DNA from 3 places in the Streptomyces sp. NPDC057854 genome. Region 1 is predicted to be linked to each of the others. Evidence: riboswitches for the same ligand, from Rfam matches in the RefSeq annotation. Region 1 holds a riboswitch; each other region holds the start of a gene.

Region 1 (4,630 bases):
GCCGAGGCCGTCGCCATGTGCTTCGTGCTGCTCTTCGCCGGCTTCGAGACGACCATCAACCTCATCGGCAACGGCACCTACGCCCTGCTCCGCAACCCGGAGCAGCGCGCCCTCCTCCAGTCCTCGCTCGCCGCCGGCGAGACCGGGCTCCTGGAGACCGGCGTCGAGGAACTGCTCCGCTACGACGGGCCGGTGGAGCTGGCGACCTGGCGGTACGCCACCACCGACCTCACCCTCGGCGGCCAGGCCGTCCCGGCCGGCGACCCCGTCCTCGTCGTCCTCGCGGCGGCCGACCGCGACCCGGACCGCTTCGGCGCCCCGGACACCCTCGACCTCGCCCGCACCGACAACCAGCACCTCGGGTACGGGCACGGCATCCACTACTGCCTGGGCGCGCCGCTCGCCCGGCTGGAGGGCCAGACCGCGCTCGCCACCCTCCTGACCCGCCTGCCCGACCTGCGGCTCGGCGCCGATCCGGACGAACTGCGGTGGCGCGGCGGGCTCATCATGCGCGGATTGCGCACGCTTCCGGTCGAGTTCACCCCATCCGCACCCCGTCCGCACCCCCGCACGGCGGGTGACGGAGGATCAGAAATGTGATCTTCACGTGATCGCGCGGCCATCGACTTGTGACGGACGTTCGAATGCGGCTACGTTCGCGCCAACGTTCGGCCCGACCCCGGCCGTCCCAGGCGTCACCGCCGACCCGCCGTCACGCGAAAGGCCCCGACATGCTTTCCGGAAACGGACGACACCGTCGACCCCGCCAGGCTCCCGCGATCGTCGTCACCGCCGGAGTGACCGGATCCGCCCTGGCGCTCCCGCTGCTCGCCACCGGATCCGCCTCCGCCGCCGACGCGGCCACCTGGGACCGCGTCGCCGCCTGCGAGTCCGGGGGCCAGTGGAGCGCCAACCTCGGCAACGGGGCCTTCGGCGGGCTCCAGATGACGCAGGAGCTGTGGGAGCGGCACGGCGGACTCGCGTACGCCACCAGCCCCGACCTCGCCAGCCGCGCCCAGCAGATCACCGTCGCCGAGCGGGCCCTGGCCTCCGGCAGCACCGCCTGGGCCACCTGCGCCCCCATCGCCGGCCTGGAGAACGACGGCGAGGCGACCGGCGTGCACCCCGGCCCCGTGGTCCCGCGGGAGGAAGAGGGCGGCGTGGCGCCCGAGTCGAACCGCACCGGCGGCACGCCCGCCGGCACCGACACCGCCACCGCCCCCGCCGAGCGCCCGGCGGCCGGGGAGACCGCGGAGACGTCCGCCCCGGCCACCACGCCGGCCGACTCCACGGGGCGGGCGGAGACCGCGGAGACGGCCGCGGAGACGGAGGAGGCGCGGAAGGCGCCGTCGGGGTCCGCCACGGCCCCGGCGAAGCCCACCTCTCCCACCTCCCCCGACACGTCCACCGCGCCCACGGCCCCCGGGGTCGGCGTCACGCCGCTGCCGGCGACCACCGCGCCCGGCGCCCCGGACGCCTCCACGGGCACGCCCGAGGCCCCGGTCGGCACCCCGGACGGCTCGGGCGCCCCCGTGGCGCCCACCACCCCGGCGGCCCCCGGCACGGAGGGGTCTGACGTGGCGTCGGCCGCGCCCGGGACGGGCAAGCACCGGGGCGAGGCCGCCCCGGAGGAAACCGGCAAGTCGGACACCAGTCAGGAATCCGGGCGACATGCCGCAGCTGCGGACAAGGTCGTATCAACCCCCGTCAACGCGGACGAGGCTGACGCCTACACCGTGCGGCCGGGTGACTCCCTGTCGGAGATCGCGCAGGCGAACGACCTTCCGGGTGGCTGGGATGCCCTCTACGACGCCAACCGCCAGACGGTCGGCACCGACCCGGATCTCATCCTCCCTGGTCAGAGCCTGGAACTGACGGTCCCTTCGTCGGAGAAGTGAGGCCGTTTCAGGGGCGTATGTCCGATTTTGGGAAAGTGAGACATGGGTCTCTTCGCCCCAACTGGCGTGTCACGTCCGCAAACTTTGCTTCCGTCAGCTCTCACCTGCGCAAACGAGGTCTGACGGAGGGCAAGGAAGGGCGTTTTGTCCGTCGTGAGCCTCTTTGAACTTCGAGCACCTGTGTGTCTACGGTCGACACCGCTCGCCACCGCGGGCCCCGTCGACCGAAACGCCGAGTCCTGCCGTCGGCCGCCGGGAACTGTCGTCGCGAAAGCGCCGCAGGCAGGAGTGGGGGACCCAAGGTTCGTGCCGGGCCCGGCCGTCGACAGCGACGGCCGCAGGACCGGCTAGGGGTGAAGCCGCGTGCTAGGACACGCGGCCGGGCGACTCTTCCAGCCCGAACCCGACAGCTCACCTCACAGGCGTCGGTGAAGAGGAAACTCCATGCTGTTCTCCGGCACGGGCAAGCGTCGTCGTCCCTCCAAGGCCACCCGCGTCGTCGCCCTCGTCGGCGTCACCGGCGCGGCCGTCGCCGCCCCGCTGATGGCCGCCGGCACCGCCTCGGCCGCCACCGCCTCCGAGTGGGACCGCGTCGCCCAGTGCGAGTCCGGCGGCAACTGGTCCATCAACACCGGCAACGGCTACTACGGCGGCCTCCAGTTCTCCGCCTCCACGTGGGCCGCGTACGGCGGCACCGCCTACGCCGCCACCGCCGACCAGGCCAGCAAGTCGCAGCAGATCGCCATCGCCGAGAAGGTCCTCGCGGGCCAGGGCAAGGGCGCCTGGCCGAGCTGCGGCGTCGGCCTCTCCTCCGCCTCCTACGACGGCGGCTCCGCCGAGGCCGCTCCGCAGCAGCGGAGCACCCAGCAGCAGAGCACCCAGCAGGCCGCCCCGCGCCAGAGCGCCCCCGAGCGCTCCTCGGAGCAGTCCGCCACCCGCAGCGAGCAGCGCCAGGCCCCGAAGCGCACCGCGCAGGCCGCCCCGCAGGCCGCCGCCAAGAAGACCGTCACCACCCCGACCGGCAAGAAGGTCAAGAAGGGCGACGGCGAGTACAAGGTCGTCGCCGGCGACACCCTCAGCAAGATCGCCGCGGCGCAGGGCGTCGAGGGCGGCTGGGCCGAGCTCTTCGAGCTCAACAAGGACGTCGTCGAGAACGCCGACCTGATCTACCCGGGCCAGCAGCTCCACCTCAAGTAAGGAGCCGCGGTGGCGGTGAGTCCGGCGGCTCACCGGCACCCGACGACCCTCCCGCGGTGACCACCCCGGTCCCGAGCCCCCTTCCCCCGTGGCTCCGGACCGGGGTTCCGGCGTTACCGCCCGGTAGTTCCCGGGTCTTTCGTCCTCCGATGCGTGCTCTTGGGCCCTTTTTCGTCCCAGGGGACGGGCGGTCGGCTGGCCGGAGCGCCGGAGCCGGTTAGGCTCTTGTCGCAAGGCGAACGAGACCTTGCGACCCCTGCGTCACACCTAGCGTCACATCCCAGAAGGAGATGCTCGTGCCGTCCATCGACGTCGTCGTAGCCCGGGAAATCCTGGACTCCCGAGGCAACCCCACGGTCGAGGTCGAGGTCGGCCTCGACGACGGCAGCACCGGCCGTGCTGCCGTGCCGTCCGGTGCCTCCACCGGTGCGTTCGAGGCTCTGGAGCTCCGTGACGGCGACCAGAACCGCTACCTCGGCAAGGGTGTCGAGAAGGCCGTCCTCGCCGTCATCGAGCAGATCGGCCCGGAGCTCGTCGGCTACGACGCCACCGAGCAGCGCCTGATCGACCAGGCCATGTTCGACCTGGACGCCACCCCGGACAAGTCGTCGCTCGGCGCCAACGCCATCCTCGGCGTCTCGCTCGCCGTCGCGCACGCCGCCTCCGAGGCCAGCGACCTCCCGCTCTTCCGCTACCTGGGCGGCCCGAACGCGCACCTGCTGCCCGTTCCGATGATGAACATCCTCAACGGTGGGTCGCACGCCGACTCCAACGTCGACATCCAGGAGTTCATGATCGCCCCGATCGGCGCGGAGTCCTTCTCCGAGGCGCTGCGCTGGGGCACCGAGGTCTACCACACCCTCAAGTCCGTCCTGAAGACCAAGGGCCTGTCCACCGGTCTCGGCGACGAGGGCGGCTTCGCCCCCAACCTCGGCTCCAACCGCGAGGCGCTCGACCTCATCCTGGAGGCCATCAAGCAGGCCGGCTACGTCCCCGGCAAGGACGTCGCCCTCGCCCTGGACGTCGCCGCCTCCGAGTTCTACAAGGACGGCAAGTACCTCTTCGAGGGCAAGGAGCGCTCCGCCGCCGAGATGACGGAGTACTACGAGGAGCTCGTCTCCGCGTACCCGCTCGTCTCCATCGAGGACCCGCTGTTCGAGGACGACTGGGCCGGCTGGAAGGTCATCACCGAGAAGCTCGGCGACAAGGTCCAGCTCGTCGGCGACGACCTCTTCGTCACCAACCCCGAGCGCCTCGCCCGCGGCATCGAGGAGAAGTCCGCCAACGCCCTCCTGGTCAAGGTCAACCAGATCGGCTCGCTGACCGAGACCCTCGACGCCGTCGAGCTCGCCCAGCGCAACGGCTTCAAGTGCATGATGTCCCACCGCTCCGGCGAGACCGAGGACGTCACCATCGCCGACCTCGCCGTCGCCACCAACTGCGGCCAGATCAAGACCGGCGCCCCGGCCCGCTCCGAGCGCGTCGCCAAGTACAACCAGCTGCTGCGCATCGAGGAGATCCTCGACGACGCCGCC
Region 2 (4,630 bases), on a different contig from region 1:
GGCTACAACCCGTACAAGGGCTAGTCCACCGGCGTCTCGGAGGCGGTCGTGAGCCGGGCCAGTTCGGCGTCGGTCAGCGTCAGGCCGGCGGCGGCGACGAGCGCCGGCACCTGCTCGACCGTACGGGCCGAGGCGATCGGCGCGGTGACGGTGGGGCGGGAGGCGAGCCAGGCGAGGGCGACGGTGGCGGGCTCGGCGCCGTGGGCCTCGGCGACCTCGTCGAGCGCGGCGAGCACGGCCTGTCCGCGCGCGGTCTCGGCGAACGCGCCGGCCCGCGGGGCGCGGACGCTGTCGACGGACCGGCCGGGCCGGTACTTGCCGGTGAGGAAGCCGGAGGCGAGGCCGTAGTACGGGACGGCGGCGAGGCCCGCTTCGGCGGCGGTGTCGAGGAGCGGGCCCTCGTACTTCTCGCGCGCCACGAGGTTGTACTCGGGCTGCAGCGCCACGTACCGGGTGAGCCCTTCGGCCTCGGCGAAGTCGAGGGAGGCCCGCAGCCGCTCGGGCGAGATGTTGGAGGCGGCGACGGCCCGCACCTTGCCCTCCTTCACGAGCTGGTCGAGGGCGGTGACGATCTCCTCGACGGGGACCGTCTCGTCGTCGAAGTGCGTGTAGTACAGGTCGATGTAGTCGGTGCCGAGGCGGCGCAGGGAGGCTTCCGCGGCGGCCTTGACGGTGGGGGCGGAGAGGCCGTTGAGCGGGGCGAGGGCGCCGACCTTGGTGGCGACGACGACGTCGGAGCGGTTGCCCCGGGCGGCCAGCCAGCGGCCGATGACGGTCTCGGACTCGCCGCCCTCGTTGCCGTCGACCCACGCGGAGTAGACGTCGGCGGTGTCGACGAAGTTGCCGCCGGCGGCGGCGTAGGCGTCGAGGACGGCGAACGACGTCTTCTCGTCGGCGCTCCAGCCGAAGACGTTGCCGCCGAGGGCGAGCGGGAAGACGTGCAGGCCGGAGGTGCCCAGCGGGCGCAGAGTCGAGTCCATGGGGAGATCAACTCCGTGCGCCGCCGGGCGTATTCCGGTCGGGGAGCCTGAACCCCGGCCGGAAGGCTCGTACGGACGGACCGGCGGCCGGACCGTCGCGTCGGACCGTGGGGTCAGACCGTCAGGCCCTTGGAGCGCAGCCACTCGGCCGGGTCGATGCCCGCGCCGTCCGGGGTGTGGACCTCCATGTGGAGGTGGGGTCCGGTGACGTTGCCGGTGGCGCCGACGCGGCCGATGGTCTCGCCCGTGGTGACGGTCTGGCCGGCGGCGACGGTCATGGAGGAGAGGTGGCAGTACCAGACCTCGGTGCCGTCCTCCAGCTGCAGGACGATCCGGTAGCCGTACGAACCGGACCAGCCCGCGGACGTGATGGTGCCGCCGTGCACGGCCTTGAGCGGGGTGCCGGTGGGGGCCGCGAAGTCGAGGCCGGTGTGGTAGCCGGAGGACCACATCGAGCCGGACTGCATGTAGGTGGAGGTGAGGGTGTACGAGGAGAGCGGCATCGCGTAGCTGGCGGCCAGCTGGGCGAGGCGCTCGGCCTCCGCCTTCTCGGCGGCGATCCGCTCCGCCTCGGCCTTCTCCTCGGCGAGGCGCTTCTCCTCGGCGGCCTTCTCCGCGGCGATCCGCTCGGCCTCGGCCTTGGCGGCGGCTTCCGCCTGGACCTTGGCGTCCGCGGCGGCCTTCTCGGCGGCGGCCTTCTCGGCGGCCAGCTTCTCGGCGTCGACCGCGGCCTGCTGCTGCTGTTCGGCCTGCTGGAGGATGCGGGCGCGCAGGGCCTCGCCGGCGTCGGCGGCGGAGGCGGTGCGCTCGGCGGGGGCGGCCGTGGCGGTGCCGGCGGCGGCGGTGCCGGCCGGGGCGGTGTACGTGACGGAGGTGAGCGGCTTCGCCGCGGCGGCGCCCGCCGCGACGGGCGCGGAGCCCTGCGCGTCGGCGGTCTCCTCGTCGCCGCCGGGCAGCAGGGCGCCGACGCCGGGCAGGTCGTGGGCGTCCGGGAGGCCCAGGTCGGGAAGGTCCGGGAGGGAGATCGCGACCGGCGGCTTCTCCTGCGCGGTGGCGAGGCCGCCCGCGCCGACGGCGGCGATGACGCCGACGCCGAGGACGGTGGAGGAGCGGGCGAAGTTGGAGCGCTGCTTCACGACCCGGTGCCGGCCGCCGGCGCGGCTCTCGGCGCGCAGGGAGCCCTCGGTCGGGTTCCACTCCCCGGGGGAGGGGGTGAAGGAGGCGGTGTCGTACGCGCCCGGCGCGGCGCCGGCCGGGTCGTCCGCTCCGACGGCACCCGGGCCGCCGAAGGGCTCGAAGGGGGCACCGGGTACGGGGGTGTTGGACGCCACGGAGGCGCGCTCCTTTCCTTCCTTCTCGCCTACCGGGTTAGCTGACGGGTTCGGAGCAGGAAGGTCTCCTACGGGCGTGTTCGCACGGGGGGTGCGAGGGGCCCGATTCACCCCAAGGGATGGTTCCCCGGTTCCCTTTCGGGATTCGGCACGTGCGCACGGAGCCGCCTCTTGCGACGGCTGGGACGACCGCGCTGCGTTATCGAACGTTAATAGACACGACGGTCCGATTCCAAGCCGTTCCCCTTGATCATTCACGGAAATGGCAGGGATTCGCCCGAGTTGACCCCGCTTCAGTGCCGGTCCGTCAAACCTCTGAAATCTGACGGTGTGTCAATTGTTATCGCTGAGGCACCTCCTGACCACGCACGGTGAACGCCCGGCCGGATCGCGTCAACCTCCCGGCCCGGGCGGCACCACCGGCATGGTCCGCCGCCGCTCCGGCGCCCCGGCCGCCGGCCGGCTCACCGCCAGCAGCGCCATGTCGTCGGTCGTCCCCCCGCCGGTGTGCCGCCGCACGTCGTCCACGAGCGCGTCGAGCAGCTCCTCCGGCCCCGGGAAAACCGCGCCCGCCAGCCGGGCCGCCGGATCGTAGAAGACGCCGCCCGCGTCCCGCGCCTCCGAGAGGCCGTCGGTGTAGAAGAGCAGCGTCGCGCCCGCCGGGTACGCCCGCTCGTCGGCCCGGTCCGGCCACACCGACAGCTCGCCCATCCCGAGCGGCAGCGCCGCCTCGGCCGGCGCGACCGTCTCCAGGCGCCCGTCCCCGTACAGCAGCAGCGGCGGCGGGTGCCCCCGGTTCACCAGCCGGACCCGCCCGCCCGCGCGCGGGACCTCCGCCAGCACCGCCGTCGTGAACCCCTCGAAGGCGTCGAGCCCCTCGCGCCGCGTCCCCTCCCGGTCGAGGGCCCGGTCGAGCCGCCGCGCCACCCCCTCCAGCGTCGCCTCCTGCTCCGCCGCCTCCCGGAACGCGCCGATCACCACGGCGACCGCCTCCACCGCGTCCATCCCCTTGCCCCGCACGTCCCCGACCACCAGCCGCACCCCGTGCGGCGTGTCCTGCACCGCGAACAGGTCGCCGCCGATGAACGCGTCCGCCTGCGCCGCCTCGTACCGCGCCGCGCACTGCAGCCCGCCGATCCGCTCCGCCGGCATCGGCAGCACCGCCCGCTGCGCGGCCTCCGCGATGACCCGCGCCGACGCCAGCCGCTCGCCGCTGCGCCGCACCACCAGGTTGATCACCAGCGCCAGCGCGGACACCGTCACCACGGTCAGCGTCTCCGTCAGCGAGGGCACGTCGGTGAGCGTGTCGTTGTACGCGTGCAGCCCGACCGACGCCAGGATCGCCGCCAGCCCGGTCAGCAGCGTGGTGAGCCGGGAGAAGAACGGGGCGGCGATCAGCGGCGCGGCGGAGAACATCGGCGCCGCCGTGTACGCGGGCGGCGTCGCCAGGTCGAACACCACCCCGCCCGCGATGATCAGCGGCGGCAGCGCCCGCAGGACCCGCCGGGTCGCGCCGAACGGCGCGGACTGCCGCACCTCGCTCCCGTACGGTCCCCGGGTCGCGCCGGACCGGACGGGACCGCGGCCGGGCGGATCGCCCCGCCGCCCGCCGCCCGCCGCTCCCCGAGGGTGCGTCACCTTGAGTACTCCTGACCGGTCGCCGGCCCGCCGCCGCGCACCCTCCCAGGGTCCCCGCGCCGCGCCCGCCCGGCGACCGGCAGGCGTCCGACCGGCGTACGCGGCCCGCTCCACGCGCGCGTGGAGACCGGGTCCCACCCACGCGCGCGTGCATGCCGCGTCCCGCCCACGCGCGCGCGTGGGAACCGCGTACGGGCGGAAGCCCGGCCGTCCGCTACGACGTCGAGCCGTCCACCCGCAGCCGTCCGCCCCGCCCCAGGACCGCGACCGCCGCCGCACAGCCCAGGCCGACGCCGCAGAGCGCCAGCCACGGCGCGGCCGTCCAGCCCGTGACGTCGAGGAGCACACCCGTACCGAGGTTCCCGAGCGTGATCCCGATCCCGCAGACCGTGTTGTAGAGCCCGTAGTGGGTGGCCACCCAGCGGCCCCGGGAGAGCGCGACGACGGTGTCCATCTCGTACGGGTAGAGCACCGCGTTCGCCACCGCGAGGACCGCCGCGCACAGCAGCAGCGCCGCCGCGCCCCGCCCGAGCGTGGCGGGCAGCAGGAACGCGCCGCCCATCAGGGCCAGCCCGGCGACGAGGCTCCGCTCGCGGCCGAGCCGGGCCGCGCACCAGGCGGTGATCCGCAGCTGTCCGGCGAGCGCGACGAGCGCGGAGACGACGAACAGCGCGGTCGTCA
Region 3 (4,630 bases), on a different contig from region 1:
GCTGAAGACCTGAAGGGCAACACCATGGCTGAGCGCCGCGTCAACGTCGGCTGGGCCGAGGGCCTGCACGCCCGCCCCGCCTCCATCTTCGTCCGTGCCGCCACGGCCTCCGGTGTTCCGGTGACCATCGCCAAGGCCGGCGGCAACCCGGTGAACGCCGCCTCCATGCTCGCGGTGCTCGGCCTGGGCGCGCAGGGCGGCGAGGAGATCGTGCTCGCTTCGGACGCCGAGGGCGCCGAGGCCGCGCTGGAGCGCCTCGCCAAGCTGGTGGCCGAGGGCCTGGACGAGCTTCCCGAGACGGTCTGATCACGGCGAGTCGATCCCGTTCCCCACGGACGGCCGTGTCCCCGGAATTCCCGGCGGACACGGCCGTCCGGCATTTCCGCGGTCCCGCAATTTCCCTTTTCCGGGCAGCAGGAAAAGGCCGGGACAAGGTCGGCACAAAGCCGCGACAAGGCCGGGAGAATTCCTCTTCCTGTATACGGCGCCCGTGTTAAATCCGGGAACTCGCCGTGTTGACGGCGTGTTGCGAAACCCTCACGCGGCCGTGCTCCGGCCTTTTCAGCCGGTGCAGCGGCAGGGAGCGCTCGGCGTGCAGGGCGGTCAGCGCGCGGGCCCGCTCGGCGTCCCCGCGCGCGACGGCGTCGACGATCGCCCCGTGCTCGGCCCAGGCGTCCGCCGGCCGGTCCGGCGGGTCCACGACGTACATCCAGGCGATCTTGTGGCGCAGCTGGGTGAGCAGGACGGCGAGCGCCGGGCTGCCGGACGCCTGCGCCAGCGTCTCGTGGAACCAGCCGCCGAGCGCCCGCAGGTCCTCCCCCTGCCCCCGCCGGGCCCGCTCCTGTCCCAGCCTGACCAGGCCGCGCAGCACCTTGAGGTGGGCGTCGGTGCGCCGCTGGGCGGCCCGGGCGGCGCCGAGCGGTTCGAGCAGCGCCCGTACGTCGAGGAGGTCTGCGGCCTCCTGGTCGGTGGGCTCGGCGACCTGGGCGCCCGCGTGCCGGCGGCTGACCACGAAGCCCTCGGACTCCAGGGTGCGCAGGGCCTCGCGGACCGGCACGCGGGAGACGCCGTAGCGCCGGGCGAGCTGGTCCTCGGTGAGCCGGCTGCCGCGCTCGAAGACCCCCGAGACGATGTCGTCCCGGATCGCCGTGCATACCGATTGCGCGGGAACCCGCATGTCCGACCTCCGTATTCGCTCCGCGCGCCCCGCATTCGAGCGGCGCTTCTTCCGCGACTCTATTGCAGCGCGCCGGAAATTCCGATGCCCCCTCGGAATCCGGCCGGTAGACGCCCGGGGCATGCGGGCCGGAAGCGACGGAAAAGGCCCCGGCTCGGGAGAGCCGGGGCCTTTTCGGGGCGGGAATGGCGGGTCAGAGGCTGACGCCGCGGGCGCGGAGGTACGCGACGGGGTTGATGTCGGAGCCGTACTCGGCGGTGGCGCGGGCCTCGAAGTGCAGGTGCGGGCCGGTCGAGTTGCCGGTCGAGCCGGAGACGCCTATCTGCTGGCCGGGCTCGACGGTCTGGCCGACGTAGACGCCGATGGACGACAGGTGGCCGTACTGGGTATAGGTGCCGTCGTGCATCCGGATCACGACGTTGTTGCCGTACGCGCCGCCCCAGCCGGCCTCGACGACGGTGCCGGAGCCGACGGAGACGACCGGGGTGCCGTAGGCGGCGTGGAAGTCGACGCCGGAGTGGCTGCCGGAGGACCAGAGGGAGCCGCCGGTCTTGTAGCCGGTGGAGACGTACGAGCCGGCGACCGGGAGGTTGAAGGAGGCGAGGCGGCGGCGCTCGGCCTCGCGGGCGGCGCGCTCCTTCTCCTCGCGGATCTCCTTGGCGCGGGCCTCGGCCTTGCGCTTCGCCTCGGCGCGCGCCTTGGCCCGGGCCTCGGCCTCGGCGGCCTCCTGCTCCTGGGCGGCGGCCTGCGCGCTGATCTGGTCGGCGATCGACTCGTCGGCGATCACCTTCATGAGGCCGGTGTCCTCGGGGGAACGGTCCTCCCCGTCGGCGGCGAGGGCCGGAGAGGCGAGGGTGCCGACGACGCCGGTGGTCGCGAGGGCGGCCACGCCGGCGATGCCGGCGCTGCGGCGAGCCAGTCGGCTCGCACCACGGTGCTTCCCGGTGGCACGGGTGAACGCCAAGAGACGGTCCTTTCCTTCCTTCTCGCCTACCGGGTTAGCTGACGGGTTCGGAGCAGGAAGGTCTCCTACGGGCCCCTCCGCGCGGGCGAAGGCGTCCGATTCACCCCAGGGACTGGTGGGTCCCCGGCTCCCCAGGCTCGCGCCTGACGGGGACTCGGCGATGACTGTCCGGTGCCGCGGGTGCGGCGCGTGCGTGGGCCGGACAGCCGCGTCGACGCTAGGCCGGACGGATGTCGATCGCCAAACAGACACGCCTTTTTGTAAGACATGCCACAGGGCATACGATCATGCTTAGCTTCATAACGGACAAAGCGGAGGTCCCCGACGCTTCATCGCATCGGAGACCTCCGCCGCCCGCTGACCCGGGGTCAGCTCACCACGGTCACCTCGCCGATGCCGAGGGCTCGCACGGGCTCCTCGATCTGCGCGGCGTCGCCCACCAGCACGGTGACCAGCCGGTCCACCGGGAAGGCGCTGACGACGGCCGCCGTGGCCTCGACCGTGCCGGTCTCGGCGAGCCGCGCGTACAGCCGGGCCTGGTAGTCGTCCGGCAGGTGCTGCTCGACCTGGTCGGACAGGGTCGCGGCGACCGAGGCGGCCGTCTCGTACTTGAGCGGCGCCACCCCCACCAGGTTCTGCACCGCGACGTCCCGCTCGGCGTCGGTCAGTCCGCCCTCGGCCAGCGTGCGCAGGACCTTCCACAGGTCCTCCAGGGCCGGCGCGGTGTTCGGTGTGTCGACCGAGCCGCTGATGGCGAGGAGCGAGGCGCCGTGCCCCTCGCCGTCCGAGCGGAGCACCTGCCCGAAGGCGCGCACGCCGTACGTGTAGCCCTTCTCCTCGCGCAGGACGGCGTCCAGACGGGACGTCAGGGTGCCGCCGAGGCAGTAGACGCCGAGGACCTGCGCGGCCCAGACGGAGTCGTGGCGGTCCGGCCCGATCCGGCCGATGAGCAGCTGCGTCTGGACGGCCCCCGGACGGTCGACGATGACGACCCGTCCGGTGTCGTCGGCGGTGATCGGCTGCATGGGGCGCGGCGCGGCCGGCGCGCCGGTCCAGCGGCCCAGCGTGTCGGCGAGGACCGCGTCCAGGTCCACGCCGGTGAGGTCGCCGACGACGACCGCGGTGGCGGTGGCGGGCCGCAGGTGCGCGTCGTAGAAGGCGCGGACGGCGGCGGCGTCGATGGCCTCCACCGTCTTCTCGGTGCCCTGGCGCGGCCGGGACATCCGCGCGGAGGCCGGGAAGAGCTCCTTGTAGAGCTGCTTGGCCGCGCGCCGGCTCGGGTTGGCGGACTCGTGCGGGATCTCGTCGAGCCGGTTGGCCACCAGACGCTTGACCTCGTCGGCGTCGAACGCCGGGGAGGTCAGCGCCTCGGCGACGAGCGCGAGCGCCTTCGGCAGGCGGGAGACCGGGACCTCCAGGGAGACCCGGACGCCGGGGTGGTCGGCGTGCGCGTCGAGGGAGGCGCCGCAGCGCTCCAGCTCCGCCGCGAACTCCTCGGCGCCGCGCTCGGTGGTCCCCTCGGAGAGGGCGCGCGCCATGATGGTGGCGACGCCGTCGAGGCCCTCGGGCTCGGCGTCCAGCGGCGCGTCGAAGAAGAGCTCGACGGCGACGACCTGCTGGCCGGGGCGGTGGCAGCGCAGCACGGTCAGGCCGTTGTCGAGCGTGCCGCGCTCGGGGGCCGGGAAGGCCCACGGCCTCGCCGCGCCGGCCTGCGGCTGGGGGTGGAACTCCATGCTGGTCAGGGGCTGGGCGGTGTCCGTCACTGGTCCGCTCCCTCTTCGTCGTCGCTCTCGTCGGTGGCGTCGCTGTCGGCGGTCTCGGCCGGCTCGTACACCAGCACCGCGCGGTTGTCCGGCCGGAGCCGGGCCGCGGCCACCTCGCGCACCTCGTCCGCGGTGACCGAGAGGACCCGGTCGACGGCGGTCAGCGCCAGCTGCGGGTCGCCGAACAGCACGGCGAAGCGGCACAGTTCGTCCGCGCGGCCGGCGACCGTGCCGAGCCGGTCGAGCCATTCGCGCTCCAGCTGGGCCTGGGCGCGCTCCATCTCCTCGGCGGTCGGGCCCTCGGCGGCGAAGCGGGCCAGCTCCTCGTCGACGGCCGCCTCGATGACGGGCACCTCGACGCCTCCGGACGTCTTGACGTCCAGCCAGCCGAGCGAGGGGGCGCCGGCGAGCCGGAGCAGGCCGAAGCCGGCGGCGACCGCCGTGCGGTCGCGGCGGACCAGCCGGTTGTGCAGGCGGGAGGACTCGCCGCCGCCGAGCACGGTGAGGGCGAGGTCGGCCGCGTCGCACGCGCGCGTGCCGTCCTCGGGCAGCCGGTAGGCGGCCATCAGGGCGCGGGCCGGGGCCTCCTCGACGACGACCTCGCGCAGCTGCTCGCCGATCACGTCCGGCAGGGAGCCGTCGCGCGGGGCGGGCTTGCCGTCGTGGCCGGGGATGGAACCGAAGTACTTCTCGATCCAGGCGAGCGTCTGCTCCGGGTCGATGTCG

Evidence for each region. A riboswitch is a leader RNA that binds a small molecule or an ion and turns the genes downstream of it on or off. The one in region 1 is predicted to bind cyclic di-AMP.
Region 2: linked by a shared signal. The riboswitch ahead of ACFVQZ_RS26705 (M23 family metallopeptidase) and the one ahead of ACFVQZ_RS04900 (transglycosylase family protein) in region 1 are both predicted to bind cyclic di-AMP.
Region 3: linked by a shared signal. The riboswitch ahead of ACFVQZ_RS11600 (M23 family metallopeptidase) and the one ahead of ACFVQZ_RS04900 (transglycosylase family protein) in region 1 are both predicted to bind cyclic di-AMP.

The regions. Positions count from the first base shown of each region.
Region 1 is NZ_JBHVMF010000002.1:124,749-129,378, reverse strand. Features, by position in the region: gene ACFVQZ_RS04910 (cytochrome P450) at 1-600, shown strand, start outside; gene ACFVQZ_RS04905 (transglycosylase family protein) at 798-1,898, shown strand; cyclic di-AMP (ydaO/yuaA leader) riboswitch at 2,163-2,338, shown strand; gene ACFVQZ_RS04900 (transglycosylase family protein) at 2,343-3,095, shown strand; gene eno (phosphopyruvate hydratase) at 3,386-4,630, shown strand, end outside.
Region 2 is NZ_JBHVMF010000020.1:137,657-142,286, reverse strand. Features, by position in the region: gene ACFVQZ_RS26715 (PrsW family intramembrane metalloprotease) at 1-24, shown strand, start outside; gene ACFVQZ_RS26710 (aldo/keto reductase) at 21-980, opposite strand; gene ACFVQZ_RS26705 (M23 family metallopeptidase) at 1,094-2,311, opposite strand; cyclic di-AMP (ydaO/yuaA leader) riboswitch at 2,323-2,472, opposite strand; gene ACFVQZ_RS26700 (PP2C family protein-serine/threonine phosphatase) at 2,705-3,949, opposite strand; gene ACFVQZ_RS26695 (MFS transporter) at 4,164-4,630, opposite strand, start outside.
Region 3 is NZ_JBHVMF010000006.1:183,669-188,298, forward strand. Features, by position in the region: gene ACFVQZ_RS11590 (HPr family phosphocarrier protein) at 25-306, shown strand; gene ACFVQZ_RS11595 (GntR family transcriptional regulator) at 494-1,177, opposite strand; gene ACFVQZ_RS11600 (M23 family metallopeptidase) at 1,371-2,141, opposite strand; cyclic di-AMP (ydaO/yuaA leader) riboswitch at 2,151-2,311, opposite strand; gene ACFVQZ_RS11605 (M16 family metallopeptidase) at 2,510-3,874, opposite strand; gene ACFVQZ_RS11610 (M16 family metallopeptidase) at 3,901-4,630, opposite strand, start outside.